Regions from separate parts of the Mesorhizobium humile genome, predicted to be linked through region 1. Evidence: riboswitches for the same ligand, from Rfam matches in the RefSeq annotation. Region 1 holds a riboswitch; the other holds the start of a gene.
What was found. A riboswitch is a leader RNA that binds a small molecule or an ion and turns the genes downstream of it on or off. The one in region 1 is predicted to bind thiamine pyrophosphate.

Region 1 (7,391 bases):
ACGCTGGTGACGGTGCGGTCGAGAAAATCGCGGTCGTGGCTGACCAGGATCACGGTGCCGGCAAAGCCCGCTACCAGTTCCTGCAGCAGTTCCAGCGTCTCCATGTCGAGATCGTTGGTCGGCTCGTCGAGCACCAGCAAGTTCGCCGGCCGTGCCAAGACCCGGGCCAGCAGCAGCCGCGCGCGCTCGCCGCCGGAAAGCTCGCGCACCGGCGTGCGCGCCTGCTCCGGTTTGAACAAGAAGTCCTTCATGTAGGAAACGACATGGCGCTGCTCGCCATTGATGACGAGGTTCTCGCCGCGCCCGTCGGTCAGGTAATGCGCCAGCGTCTCGGCCGGGTCGACGGCCTCGCGCTTCTGGTCGAGCGTCGCGATCTCGAGATTGACGCCGAGGCGCACGGTGCCGGCGTCCGGCGCCAGCTCGCCGGTCAGCATCTTCAAAAGCGTCGTCTTGCCGGCGCCGTTCGGGCCGACCAGGCCGACGCGGTCGCCACGCTGGATGCGGGTCGAGAAACCCTTGATCACGGTGAGGTCGCCAAAGCTCTTGTCGATGGCCTTGGCCTCGATCACCAGCTTGCCGGATTCGGCCGCGTCGCTCGCCACCATGGTCGCTGTCCCCTCGGCGCCGCGGTGGCTGCGGAAACGCTGGCGCATGGTCTGCAACTCGCCGAGGCGGCGCATGTTGCGCTTGCGCCTGGCGGTCACGCCGTAGCGCAGCCAGTGCTCCTCGCGCACGATCTGGCGGCCGAGCTTGTGCTGCTCGCGTTCCTCCTCTTCCAACACCTGGTCGCGCCATTCCTCGAAATGGGCGAAACCCTTGTCCAGTCGCCGCGTCTGGCCGCGGTCGAGCCAGACGGTGGCGCGCGTAACGCGCTCGAGAAAGCGGCGGTCGTGCGAGATCAGGATGACGGCCGAGGAAGTTCGGGCAAGCTCCTCTTCCAGCCATTCGATGACTGAAAGATCGAGATGGTTGGTCGGTTCGTCGAGCAGCAGGATGTCGGGTTCGGGCGCCATCACGCGGGCAAGGGCGGCGCGGCGCGCCTCGCCGCCGGAAAGGTCGTTCGGCCGCTCCTCGCCGGTCAGCCCGAGATGTTCCATCAGATAGGTCGCGCGATGCGGATCGTCGGCCGGACCGAGGCCCGCCTCGACATAGGCGCGCACGTCGGCGAAGCCGTCCATGTCGGGCATCTGCGGCAGATAGCGGACCGTGGCCGAGGGCTGGCGGAACACTTCGCCGTCCTGCGGCTCGATCATTCCGGCTGCGATCTTGAGCAGGGTCGACTTGCCCGAGCCGTTGCGGCCGACCAATGCGATCTTCTCGCCGGCGGATGCGCTGAGCGCCGCGCCGTCTAGCAGCGGAGTGCCGCCGAAGGACAGTTTAATGCCGTCGAGGTTGAGAAGTGGCGGCGCCATCTGGAAATGTCAGCTTTCAGGAAGAGGGTAGGGGTGGGCCAGAAGCAGCGCGCGGCCACGCTCCAGCGCGATGCCAAGCTGCCCTTTGACCTCGTTTGATATAGTGAGCGAGGAGCCGAACGCCACCTCGACGCGGTCGAGCGGCCATTTGGCGCCCGTGACCGTCAGGCCGGACAGATCGGAGAAGCCGAGCACCGAAAACAAGGTGCCGTCGGCATAGTCGAAACCGGCGCTGCCCGGCAGGACGGGGACGCCTTCCTGCGCCCCGCTGGTCAGCAGTATCGTCGTACCCGCTTCGGCGAGCCGAAGCCCGAGCGCCAGATGCAGGAAGGCATGGTCGGCGCGCTTGCCGCCGAAGGCTCCGGCCAGCACCAGGCTGGTGGCGCCGCGCTGGAGCGCTTCGGCTATGGCGAGCTCGCCATCGGTCATGTCCTTCTCGGCCGGGAATACCTTGCGCGGAACGGCGGCTAGGTCCTTTGGGAGGTTCGCCGGCACCGAGTCGAAATCGCCGACCCAGATCTCCGGCAGCAGTCCGAGCATGCGTGCATGGCCGATGCCGGCGTCGGCGGCGATGACGCGCGAACCCTCGATCTGGCGTTCGAGCCGGGGCGTGCGGATAAGCTCGCCGCCAAGCAGGATGGTGAATGTGCCCATGGCCGTCGCCCTTACCAGCCCTCCAAGCGAAACGGAAGCCGGATGGCCCCAGGTTCGGTTGCGAGCCTGCTGCCGGGAACATTAGCTGCCCGGCAAACTTCCGCTTGCGCGCCGCTTCGGCCGGGCCTATCTGTCGAAACGCTCTAACGGGGTGCCGGACGTGATCCGGCTGAGAGGCGATCAAGCCAACCCGCTGAACCTGATCCGGTTTGTACCGGCGGAGGGATTAGACGTTTCGGACCATCCGACGCCTCAATTCCTTGTCACTCGAACGAAGGAGGCGCCGATGCGCTCGATATTGTCACGTCTGATACTGGCAACAGGCTTAGTTTCGCTGCTGGCGGGCGTTGCGCCCGCCGAGGCGAAGGACAGGCTCACCGTCTACACCTATGAAAGCTTCACCGCCGACTGGGGTCCCGGTCCCGCGGTGAAGAAGGAATTCGAGGCCGAATGCGGCTGCGATCTCGAATTCGTCTCGGTGGCCGACGGCGTTGCGTTGCTCAACCGCGTCAAGCTCGAAGGCGCCGGCACCAAGGCCGATATCGTGCTCGGCCTCGACACCAACCTGACGGCGGACGCCAAGGCGAGCGGCCTGTTCGCGCCGCATGGCGAAGTGGCCGGCATCAACGTGCCCGGCGGCTGGAGCGACGACACGTTCGTGCCTTTCGACTATGGCTATTTCGCCGTCGTCTATGACACGGAGAAGCTAAAAGTCCCGCCGAAGAGCCTGAAGGAGTTGGTCGAGGATACCGGCACGGACAAGATCGTCATCCAGGATCCGCGCACCTCGACGCCTGGCCTCGGGCTGCTTTTGTGGGTGAAGTCGGTCTATGGCGACAAGGCGCCGGAAGCCTGGGCCAAGCTCAAGCCGAAGGTCCTGACGGTGACGCCCGGCTGGAGCGAGGCCTACGGCCTGTTCACCAAGGGCGAGGCGCCGATGGTGCTGTCCTACACCACATCGCCGGCCTACCACATGGTGGCCGAGAACACCGAGCGCTACCAGGCAGCCTCCTTCGAGGAAGGCGAGTACCTGCAGATCGAGGTGGCCGGCATCACCACGACGGGGGCGAAGAACCCGCTGGCGCAAAAGTTTATCGCCTTCATGACCGGGCCGAAATTCCAGGACATCATCCCGGAAACCAACTGGATGTTCCCGGCGGGCAAGACCGACAAGCCGCTCAACCCGGCCTTCGACAAACTGGTCAAGCCGACCAAGACCTTGCTGTTCAGCCCGGAGGAAGTCGCCGCCAACCGCAAGGCCTGGGTGGATGAGTGGCTGGCTGTGATGAGCAAGTAGATTTTCGATGCTTGCGCCAAGGCCCCCCTCTCTGTCCTGCCGGACATCTCCCCCTCAAGGGGGGAGATTGGCAGCTTTGGCGCCTTGCTCAATCCTGCGGCATTGGAGATTGGCGAAAGCCCGCGTGACGTCTGATCTCCCCCCTAGAGGGGGAGATGGCCGGCAGGCCAGAGAGGGGCGCGAAGGAACGCGGCGCCCGCTAGCTCGAACCCAAAGGGTGCAGCGTGCAACCCACGCCGCGCCCTGACTCCCGCATCACCGCCGGCATTGCCGCACTCGCGGCCATCGCCATCCTCATCGGCGGCGCTTTCGCCGGCCTCGCCCTCGAAGGCATGCAGGATCTCTCCGGCGCCGCCGCCGCCTTCGACGGCTATCTCCTGCGCGTCGCCCGCTTCACGCTCTGGCAAGCGGCTCTGTCGACGCTCTTATCGGTCGCGCCGGCGCTGCTGGTCGCGCGCGCCCTGTCGCGACATCCGGCCTTTCCCGGCCGTCGACTGATCCTGCAGCTGTTTACCGTGCCGCTGGCCTTGCCGGCGATCGTCGCCGCGCTCGGTATCCTGGCGCTCTATGGTCGCGCCGGGTACTTTGCCGGCGCTTTCGCCAGGCTCGGCGGCGGGGATTGGCCGGGGATCTACGGCCTCTCCGGCATCCTGGTCGCGCATGTCTTCTTCAACCTGCCGCTAGCCACGCGCCTCTTCCTCGAGGCGCTGGGCACCATTCCCGCCGACCAGTGGCGGCTGGCGAGCCAGCTCGGCATGGGCGCCCGGCCGGCCTTCCGGCTGATCGAATGGCCGGTGCTGCGCGCGGCCCTGCCGGGGATTGCCGGGCTGGTCTTCATGCTCTGCATCACCTCCTTCACCATCATATTGACGCTGGGCGGGGGGCCGGCCGCGACGACGCTGGAGGTCGCCATCTACCAGGCGCTGCGCTTCGATTTCGATCCCGCGCGCGCCGTGGTGTTGACGCTGCTGCAGATCGCACTCACCTTTGTCGTGGTCGTCGCGCTCACGCGGCTCGGCGCCAACACGGTCGGCGACGCCAACCTGCCGGTGGTATCGCGCCGCTACCTTTCGGTGGGCCGGATCGAAAGTGTGCTGAACGTCGGCCTCATCGTGCTTGCCCTGCTGTTCGTCGCCGGACCGATGCTTGCGACCGTGCTTTCAGGCTTTCAGGCCGATCTCGGCCGGCTGGCGGGTGAAGCGGCGGTGCGCCGCGCGACGCTGACCAGCGCGGGCCTCGCTTTGCTTGCGGCGCTGCTCGGCGTGACGTTGTCGCTGGCGCTGATCGCGGCGCGGCGCGCGCTGGCCCTGCGGCGCCGGGCGGGCGGCGCCATGGGCCTGCTCGAACACGCCGCCGACACCGGTGCCGGCTTCGTGCTCGTCGTGCCTCCGATCGTGCTTGGCGCAGGCTGGTTCCTGGCGCTGCGCCACGTCACCGATGTCTTTGCCGTCGCGCCAGTCATGGTCGTCGCCGTCAACGCGGTGATGGCGATGCCCTTTGCCATCCGCGCCATTCGTCCCGCCTATGACGCGGCGAGCGAGCGCCACGAGCGCCTTTGCGTGGCGCTCGGCATATCCGGCTGGACCAGGCTCAGCCTGATCGACTGGCCGTCGCTCAGACGGCCCCTGGCCACCGGCTTCGCCTTCGCCATGGCGCTGTCGCTCGGCGATCTCGGCGTGATCGCGCTGTTCGGCAGCGATTCCGTGCAGACCTTGCCCTATCTGCTTTTGGCGCGCATGGGCAGCTACCGGACAGCCGACGCCGCGGGACTTGCCTTGCTGCTCGGCCTGGTCTGCCTGATGCTGGTGTTTGCCGCCGACTGGCTGGGGCGGGAAGGAAAGTCATGACGACCATGGACGGCACCGCCACGCAAAAGGGCCTCACCGTCGCCCTGGATGGCGTCTCGTTCAGCTATGGCGAGGCCTCCTTCCGCTTCGACGCCGAATTCGAGGCCGGCAGGATCACCGCCATCATGGGGCCGAGCGGCTCCGGCAAGTCGACGCTACTCAATCTGATAGCCGGCTTCGAAACGCCCGATGCGGGCAAGGTGCTGATCGCCGGCGTCGATCTCGGCGACACACCGCCTTCGGCGCGGCCGGTGTCGATGGTGTTCCAGGAAAACAACTTGTTTGCGCATCTTTCCGTGGAAGCCAATGTCGGGCTCGGCCGCTCGCCGTCGCTGAAACTCGGCGACGCCGATCGCGCCGCCGTCACCAAGGCGCTGGCGCGGGTTGGCCTTGCCGGCAAGGAAAAGCGGCTGCCGCGCGAGCTATCCGGCGGCGAGCGGCAGCGCGTGGCGCTGGCGAGGGTGCTGCTGCGCGACCGGCCCGTCTTGCTGCTCGACGAACCTTTCGCATCGCTCGGCCCGGCGTTGCGCGACGACATGCTAGACCTTATGGCCGGCATCCATGCCGAGCGCGAAATGACGGTGCTGTTCGTCACCCATCAGCCGGAAGATGCGCGCCGCATCGGCCAGGACGTGGCATTTCTCGACGAAGGCACGATCGCGGCAATTGGGCCGGCCGACGATTTCTTCGACCGGTCTGGACCGGACGCCTTCCGGCGCTATATCGGCGATCGAGGCGGCACCGTTGCCGGATCACAACACATTGCCCGGAAGCGGACATAATTTACGGCCAAACCGGCAACGGGCGATCCGGCGTTTGCTTGCCTTGTCCGGGGGAGTGTGGCTAGGTCCGGCCATGCTGGTCCGGCGGGGCCGTGATTTGCCGAAAGATTTCGAAAGGAAGCCGATCTGTCGACCGGCGCTGAGAAGGTTTGGATGAGGCCGCTGGCACGATTTTTCGCGTTGGCGGGCGTTGCCGTGGCGCTGGCCAGCTGCCAGATGTTCACGCCGCCGGACGTGCAGGAAAGCGGCTTCCAGCCTTCCGACAAGCCGATCACCGTCGACAATGTGGTCGCCAACGCCAAGCTCGCCGAAATGGCGAAAGCGCAGCATCCGCGCATTCTTGCCACTTATGGCGGCGAATATTCCGACCCCAGGCTCGAGCGCATGGTTGCCAAGGTCGTCGGCAATCTCACCGTGGTGTCGGCCAACCCGACCCAGACCTATCGCATTACCATCCTCAACTCGCCCAACGTCAACGCCTTCGCGCTGCCGGGCGGTTATCTCTATGTGACGCGCGGCCTGCTGGCGCTGGCCAACGATTCCTCCGAGCTTGCCGCCGTCATCGCGCATGAGATGGGCCACGTCACCGCGAATCATGGCTTGCAGCGGCAGCAGCTCGAGGCCGAGGAGGGCCTGGCGACCAAGGTGGTTTCCGATGTGCTCGGCGACAGCCCGACCGCCAAGGCTGCGCTCATCCGCGGCAAGCTTCGGCTCGCGCAATTCTCGCGCAACCAGGAGCTGCAGGCCGACGCCATCGGCATCAAGTCGATCGGCGAGGCGGGCTACGATCCCTATGCCGCCGGCCGCTTCCTGCAGTCGATGTCGGCCTATACCGATTTCCGCTCGGTGAGCGGCGCAACCGACGCCAGCCTCGACTTCCTGGCGACGCACCCCAACACGCCGCAGCGCATCGAGCTGGCGCAGCGTCTTGCGCGCAATTTCGGCCCGCCCGGCTTCGGCACGCGCGACCGCGACGCTTTCCTCGCAGGCATAGACGGCCTGCTTTACGGCGACACGCCCGAGGAAGGCTATGTGCGCGGCCAGACCTTCATGCATCCCAATCTCGGTGTCTCCTTCACCGTGCCGGACGGTTTCGTCATCGACAATTCGGCGGCCGCCGTCACCGCGACCGGGCCGGGCGACATCGCCATCCGTTTCGACGGCGTGGCGATCGATAAGTCGGTGTCGCTCACCGACTACATCCGCAGCGGTTGGGTGGCCGGTCTCGAGGACGCCAGCGTGCGCCAGGAGACGATCAACGGCAACGATGCGGCGATGGCGCATGCCACCGCGCAAGGCTGGCAGTTCGATATCGCGGTGATCCGCGCCGGCGGACAGGTCTACAGGCTGCTGACGGCCGCGCCCTCGGCCAGCACCGCGCTGGACCCGGTCGCGCGCT
Region 2 (7,391 bases), on a different contig from region 1:
CGGTCCACTCGATCCCCGCCTTCTTCGCGAAGACCAGGAATGCCTGACGCGCCTTGTCGAGATCGATCTCGCCGGCCCGCGCGGCTTCGCAGGCGCGCAAAGCCATGCCGTAGCTCTCGCCCTGACAGGCCGATGGCCATTCCTTGAGAAAGTTCTGCATCGCGGTGAGCGAGGCGATCTCGCGCTTGAAGCCGGCGCCGACGGCGATGGTCACCGGAGCCCGAAGTTCTATGTCGCTTCTGATGGAACCTTCTCGCATGACGACGGCACCCCATGGATTTCAAAGTCTTGGGCAGTTTCAAAGCCTTCCAATGCGGAGCCGATGCGAAGGTTCCGCCAAATCAATTAGTCATCGCTGACGGAACAACACCTTGCCGGCGACGTTTGCCCCTGGAGCTCCCATGTTCGACCTGCCGATGTTTCCGCTCCCGCGGAGGCAAGGCGGAGCTCGCCAACGCAACAGGAGAGAAACGATGAAAACCATCCTCATTCCAGCTGTCGCCGGCCTGGCTCTGATGGCCGGCATCGGCATCGCGGCCGCGGACGAGGTGATCGTCACGCCCGAGCAGCAGACCGTGGTCAAGGAATATGTCCACAAGCATCCGATTGCCTCGGTCAACGTGCTTGGCCTCGAGCTGGGCGTTGGCTCGACCGTGCCTGACACCGTCGAGCTGCAGCAGGTTCCGGACGTCAAGTATCGCTATGCGGTCGTCAACGACCACACGGTGCTGATCGACCCCGGCACGCGCCGCGTCATCCAGGTGATTCAATAACGCTTGGTCTGAATGAGCCCGATCCTCCCGCCGAAGCATCGGGGAAGGATCGGGCTCTTCTCGCATCCGGATATGAGGCCTAAACTAGACAGCGGTTTGGGAGGCAGCGAAGAAGGAGTCGTTGCCATGCATCATCCACACGTCGAATCACCAAGTATCGCCGCCATGGTTGACAAGCTGCTGGCCGAGCACAGAACTGGCCTGCTGTCGATGAAAGAGGCAATTTCCCTGCTGCGGCAGCGCACGGGGACGGATCGCTCTGATGCGGACTTAGCCGGATTGATTACAAAGAAGGCAGCGTATCTGGGTGTCGCCGTCATCACCGACGGACACTGAGCGAAATTTGCCGTTTCTGTCGCTCGCTCACGCGCGATACCGAAGACGCCACGGGAAAATTCGGCTAATGTTCGCGCCGGGGAACGGTCCCAACCTTTAGGAGGCGACAGTGACGGACGACAGGCACGAACGCATTCGCCAGCGCGCGCACGAGATCTGGGAGCAAGCCGGCCGGCCGGAAGGTGCGCATATGGAGCATTGGGACCAGGCGGCGGCCGAGGTCGATGCTGCGAGCAAGCCAAAGGCGAAGACCCCGAAGAAGGCCGCCGCCGACAAGCCGAAAGCCGCCAAAGCGGAGAAGCCGGCCAAGGTGCCCGCCAAGGCGAAAGCGACCAAGCCCAAAGCCAAGGCCTGAGCCCGCCAAGCCTCATTTGGTCCGTCGGAAGGTGAGGCTATGTCACGCCCTCCGATAATTCTGGGCCGCCCGCACCCAACTGGGGCAATGCCGGCTGTGTCAATGCCTTCGTCATCACCGGCGCAGCGGTGCTGAGCGAAGGCTTCGCCTATGGTGGCCGGCTGACCGGCACGCTCGGTACCGCCTTCGCCGCCAGCCAGGTCGGCGGCAATGCGGGGCTGCAGTTCAGCTGGTAGGGGAAGCTACCGGGTCCCTTGCTTTCCGGCGTATCGCGCGACCGCGCAGAGGAAGGCAAGCGCTGCCATGTCGCAGGCAGCGCGTGACGGCGACGGACCCTTCGCGAAAAGGACCGCGTCGGCAACCGGGACCGTTAGACCGTGCTTCCGGGCGAATGAGATGACTTCGTAGGGCTGATCGTCGGGCTGCATGCCGATGTCGATGCGCTGATCCATCAAAACGAGTTCCTCCCTGGTATGCGGCTTTACCCTCCTGCGCCTGCGGAGAATTAACGCCCGGCCGCTCGCCCGCGTCCACCAATTGGCGATTGTGTGAAACGATGCATTTCCGGGAGCACGGCCAAGAGTTGCAGCGGCTGGCGGAGAGGGCGCGATGCGGCGGGCTTCTTGCTTCTTCCACAGGGAAGATGGCGCTTCACTCACCAGGCATCGCTCGACCTGGCAAACCTCATCCCCGCCGCGATCATCGCGCTTTCGCATTCGCTGATCAGCCTGAGGTTCTGCAGATACCGCGCCACCGTCTCCGGGAGCCAGGCGGCGCAGGCTTCGATATAGGCGCGGCCGTGCACCAGCGTGCCGGTGGAAAGCCGCTCATCCTTCTCGGCGATCACTTTCAGATATTGCCGAATGAAGCGGATGTCGTCGGCGATGTCCTGGCTCGCCATGCGCCAGGCACCGGCGAGGCGTTCGCGCTCGGCGAGCGGCAGTGGCGAGAGCAAAGGGCGGGAGAGGTCGGCGAAAGCGGCATGGTTCGCGGTGTTCAAGCAAATCCCCTCAACGGAAGGGAGGTATCGTACTTTATGTACGAAAAGTAATCAAGCGAGATTCGTACGGTTTGAACGATATAGCAGTTATAAGAAATCCGCGAAAATCTTATAACCACCGGCATCTCCCATAGGGAGATGGGGCGCCCGGCCCAACTGACACCGTAAAAAAACCGCTTTCCCAGCACTGCAAACAATGCTTTAACCCCGCCATCCACAGGGGTGCTCCGTACGGTCGGGGCTGAGATGGCGGCGGCAAGCCTCCGGACCCTAAAGCTGATCTGGATAATACCAGCGGAGCGAGGCGGGCCATGTTTTCCGGCGCACAGATTTCCCTTTATCCCATGACCGACGATTTCGTCGGCGTCATCCTTGGCGCGCTCGGCGCGCTCGATCCTTACCGCGACAGGTTGAGGATCGAGACCGATGACATCTCGACGCTGCTGGTTGGGCCGCCCGAAGTGCTGTTCCCCGCCATGCGCGACCTCTTTGCGGCGGCGGCCAGAAGCGGCAGGCATTGCGTGCTGTCGGCCGCCGTCTCGCGCGGCTGCCCCGGCGAACCGGACGACCCGATCTGCCGCTCCGACGAGATCGGCGGCCCGGCGATCCCGCTCGACGAACGCAAGCGCGCGGCGCTCCGCGCCGTCGAGACGACGCCTTCGACCGACCAGCCGGTGGCGGCGCAATTCTCGCTCTACGTGATGGGCAACGGCGGCCACATGGACGAGATCTATGGCTGCATCGACTTCCTGAAGCAGTCCGGCGTGTTCGAACGCTCTAAGCATTTCTGCACCAAGCTGCGCGGTGACGCCGGCGCGGTGTTCGCCACGCTGAACGAGGCGTTCTGCCGCTTCGGCCCCGGCGCTGGCCATGTGACGCTCGACATAACGATTTCGGCGAACAGCCCGACCGCGGTTTGAGCGCACGCAAAGCGCCGTCGAGGTATGTCATGGCTGTCGAATTAGATTCCACACCGCAAGAGGCGTTTGGCGAAAGCCAAGACGACAGCCAATCTCCCCCGTTGCGGGGGAGATTGGCTGTGGCATCCGCCTTCGCCAAATTAGCTCCCGTCATATTTTCGTTGACCCTCCTCCTCACCGCCTGGGAGCTCTACGCTCGCCTGGGCGGCATCGCTCCCACCATGCTCCCAGCGCCCTCGCGGGTGCTGGCGCAAGCCTGGGAGAACCGCGCGGCACTGGCCGACAACACACTGCCCACCATCCGCGCCACGCTGGCGGGCTTTGCCTGCTCGCTCGCCGCCGCCTTCATCCTCTCGGCGCTGGTCGACTTCTTGGCTCCGCTGCGCCGCGCGCTGTTCCCGCTGTTGATCGCCAGCCAGACCTTGCCGCTGGTGGCGATCGCGCCGCTGGCGGTGCTGTGGTTCGGCTTCGGGCTGCTGCCGAAGATCCTGCTCGTGGCGCTGGTCACCTTCTTCCCGATGATGGTGGCGCTGGTCGAGGGCTATGCCGCCACGAGTCCGGAAATCAGCCAGATGCTCGCCGCCATGGGAGCAGGGCGCTGGCGCATTTTTTGGCTCGCCCGGTTGCCGTCGGCGCTGCCCTATTTCTTCGCCGGGTTGCGCATCTCAATCACCTATGCCGTGGTGGGCGCCATCTTCGCCGAATATGCGGGCGCCGCGAAGGGGCTGGGCATCTACATGCTCAGCGCCAAGAACAATTTCCGCCCCGACCTGGTGCTCGCCGCCGTAGCTCTCAGCTCGGCACTGACGCTGGCGCTCTTCGGTCTTGCCGTCCTCGTCCAGCGTCTTGCGATGCCTTGGGAAAATGCAGACGGCGAAAGGGCGCGTTACGTCGGCGGCGAGCCTGTCGGGAAGGGCCGGCCATGACAAGGCTCGAGCTCCGCAACGTGCAAAAAAGCTTCGGCGCGCTTAAGGTTCTGGCCGGCGTTTCGCTGCATGTTGCTGCGGGCGAGTTCGTCTCGATCCTCGGGCCATCTGGCGCCGGCAAGTCGACATTGTTCCAGTTGCTCACCGGCGCAATCCGGGGCGAGGGCGAGATGCGCTTCGACGGCGCGCCGCTCGATGGCGCCCGCTTCGCCTTCATGCCGCAGCGTGACGCGCTGATGCCGTGGCGGCGCGTCATCGACAATGCGACGCTGGGGCTCGAAGTGCAGGGCATGAAGCGCCGGGCCGCGCGGCGACGCGTGGCGCCTTTGTTCGCCGAGTTCGGCCTTGTCGGCTTCGAACATGCCTGGCCGGCCGAGCTGTCCGGCGGCATGCGCCAGCGCGCCGCGCTCCTGCGCACCGTCGTGCAGCAACGCGACATGCTGTTGCTTGACGAGCCCTTCGGCGCGCTCGATGCGCTGACCCGCGCGGCCATGCAGCGCTGGCTGGAGACGATGTGGCGAAACCATCGCTGGACGGCGCTGCTGATCACCCATGACGTGCGCGAAGCAGTGCTTCTGTCCGACCGAATCTATGTGCTGTCGGCGCGGCCCGCGCGCGTGGTGCGCGAAGTGGCCGTGCCGCTGCCGCGCCCGCGCACCGAGAGCGCGGTACTTGCCCGCGAGGCTGCGGCGATCGAGGCCGGCATCCTCGACACGCTGCTTGGCCAGCCCGATTCGAATTTCCGACCATGCGATGGAGAATTGAAATGACCGACCTGACCCGCCGCCAGGCGCTGTTTCTGGCCGCCGGCCTGCCCTTTGCCGGAGCCATCACGCCAGCCCGTGCCGCCGCCCTGCAAAAAATCACCGTCGCGCTCGACTGGACCGTCAACACCAACCACATCGGCCTGTTTGTCGCCCGCGACAAAGGCTTTTACCGCGATGCGGGCCTGGACGTTGAAATCCTGCCCTATGGCGATACGGGTTCGGGCACGCTGGTTGCCAACCGTGTCGCCGATTTCGGCATTTCCGGTTCGCTCGGCTTGTTCACGCAAAAGAGCGCCGGCGCCGACCTGAAGGCTGTCTATGCCGTTGTCCAGTCGGAGACCGGTCGTGTCGTCTTCAACGCCGATCGCTCCGCGATCAAAAGCCCGAAAAACCTCGACGGCCTGACTTATGGCGGCTTCGGCAGCGCCTGGGAAAACACGCTGCTGCAGACCATCATCCGCCACGACGGCGGCAAAGGCGATTTCTCGACCGTGACGCTGGGAACGTCCGCCTACGAGGCCTTGGCCAACGGCGCGGTCGATTTCACGCTGGAAGTCTCGACATGGGAAGGTGTCGAGGCGGAGCTGAAGGGTCTCAAGCAACGCACCTTCCGCTACGCCGATTACGGCGTGCCGGACGAGCACACCACGCTGATCGTCTCCAGCAATGCTTTTCTCGCGACCAATCCAAAGGCCGCCGCGGCCTTCGTGCAGGCGACGCGGCGTGGCTATGCATTCGCAGTCGATCAGGCAAAGGATGCAGGCGAGTTGCTGGTCGCCGCCAACAAGGACACGCTCACCAACCCCGCGCTGATCCAAGCCTCGCTGAAGGCGCTGAACGACGGCCACTTCCTGAAGGGCGCTAACGGCGCCATCGGCACCATGGACAAAGCCAAGATGGAAGCGATGGGCGGGTATTTGTTCGCCTCGGGAATACTGCTCGACGGCAACGGCAAGGCGCTCGCCATGCGGCCAGACTTTTCCACCTATTTCAGCGATGAATTCCTGGGATAGGGTTGAAGCCCCAGGAAGGCCGTCGGGCCTGACCAGCCGCGCCAGGGCACGCGCTGACGGGTTCGACCAGCCGTGCCGGCGTCCTGCAATCGAGGGATGAAGCCTTTGAAGGCCGGCACTAGAGCAATTCCAGGAAAAGTGCGTAGCGGTTTCCGTCCGGAATTGCGTAAAAACAAAGACTTAGAGCGGTTCGGCGATTCCGTGAAACGCTGAACCGCTCTAGCTTGCTGTTGTGCATGGCACTCGAAGCCCTTGCACTCTTGAGCGCCGGTTTTGGAGTAGCTGCCCCACTCCTTTGTCAGGTTGCCAGTCGGCCGGCCCTCTCATCGCCCGCTGCCCACGCCTCGCGCAGCAGGCCTTTTCACGGAAAATGTGGTGGCGGCCCGGCGCCGTCGCTGTTGGGGTATGAACGGGAGGCGCCGAGCCTAACCGGCAACGGGTAAGGGACACCGCGTTGCCGGCTAAGAATGGATTATGCGTAATCGCTAATATGCGAAGCATGCGATCGAACGAAAAATGCAGACTTTCGCGCCCTGGCTCGGGCGAATCCAGTGGGAATTTCGGGTAACCGTCGCGCGTCCGTGCCTTAGCTGTCCGCCTTCTTCCTGCGGCTGAACAACCGTCTCAGCCAGACCAGCGGCAGAAGCAGGATGAAGGCGCCCTTTTTCAACACCACCAGGGCGAGCGCGATGAGCCCTGCGCTGGCGGCGCCGCCATATTTGACGCCGAGCATGGTCGCCAGCACGCCCAGCGCGCCGTAGCCGGCGATCTTGTCGCCGCTGGAAAAATCAAAATAGGCCGCGCCGGCCTGCGGCTTGTAGGCGGCGGCCGACGCCGCGACGATCTTCTGCACGTCGTCGCTTGTCACGTTGCCGTTCACCGGCACGATCTTCATCGGAACATAGCCTTGCCGGTCGAAGATCGACATCGATATGTTGATCGTCCTCTCGCCGCCCCAGTTCAGGATGTTGGCGTAGTAGAGAATGTTCTTGGCCTTGTCGATTTGCGGATAGACAAGCCAGCCGTCGAAGCGGATCTCCTGTCCGGACCGCTCCGATTGCGCTTTCACCGATTCCTTGAAGGTGTCTTCGATCGAACTGATTTCCGCGCTGCAGTCGCTGCTATCCCAGTCCGCCAGGCTCACATAGCCGTCCGACACCGGCTTCTCGACGGTCAGATTGTCGATCTCCGGCGTGAAGCCGAAGATCAGCTGGTCGATCGTACCGCACTGGTCGCGGTCCCAGCCGAATTCCTTCACCACCAGATCGCAGCGGTCTTCCGGCTTCAGATAAAAGGCATCT

Region 2: another riboswitch for thiamine pyrophosphate. It lies ahead of RFM52_RS09465 (YkoF family thiamine/hydroxymethylpyrimidine-binding protein); the one in region 1 lies ahead of thiB (thiamine ABC transporter substrate binding subunit).

Annotation. Positions count from the first base shown of each region.
Region 1 is NZ_JAVIIV010000022.1:100,864-108,254, reverse strand. It holds gene RFM52_RS26830 (ABC-F family ATP-binding cassette domain-containing protein) at 1-1,412, opposite strand, end outside; gene RFM52_RS26825 (thiamine diphosphokinase) at 1,422-2,066, opposite strand; TPP riboswitch at 2,204-2,309, shown strand; gene thiB (thiamine ABC transporter substrate binding subunit) at 2,353-3,363, shown strand; gene thiP (thiamine/thiamine pyrophosphate ABC transporter permease) at 3,588-5,210, shown strand; gene thiQ (thiamine ABC transporter ATP-binding protein) at 5,207-5,992, shown strand; gene RFM52_RS26805 (M48 family metalloprotease) at 6,146-7,391, shown strand, end outside.
Region 2 is NZ_JAVIIV010000004.1:328,869-336,259, forward strand. It holds gene RFM52_RS09435 (DUF982 domain-containing protein) at 1-214, opposite strand, end outside; gene RFM52_RS09440 (DUF1236 domain-containing protein) at 474-773, shown strand; gene RFM52_RS09445 (hypothetical protein) at 900-1,109, shown strand; gene RFM52_RS09450 (DUF2934 domain-containing protein) at 1,219-1,464, shown strand; gene RFM52_RS09455 (hypothetical protein) at 1,707-1,916, opposite strand; gene RFM52_RS09460 (hypothetical protein) at 2,120-2,464, opposite strand; TPP riboswitch at 2,673-2,785, shown strand; gene RFM52_RS09465 (YkoF family thiamine/hydroxymethylpyrimidine-binding protein) at 2,776-3,384, shown strand; gene RFM52_RS09470 (ABC transporter permease) at 3,537-4,310, shown strand; gene RFM52_RS09475 (ABC transporter ATP-binding protein) at 4,307-5,080, shown strand; gene RFM52_RS09480 (ABC transporter substrate-binding protein) at 5,077-6,090, shown strand; gene RFM52_RS09485 (DUF2167 domain-containing protein) at 6,677-7,391, opposite strand, start outside.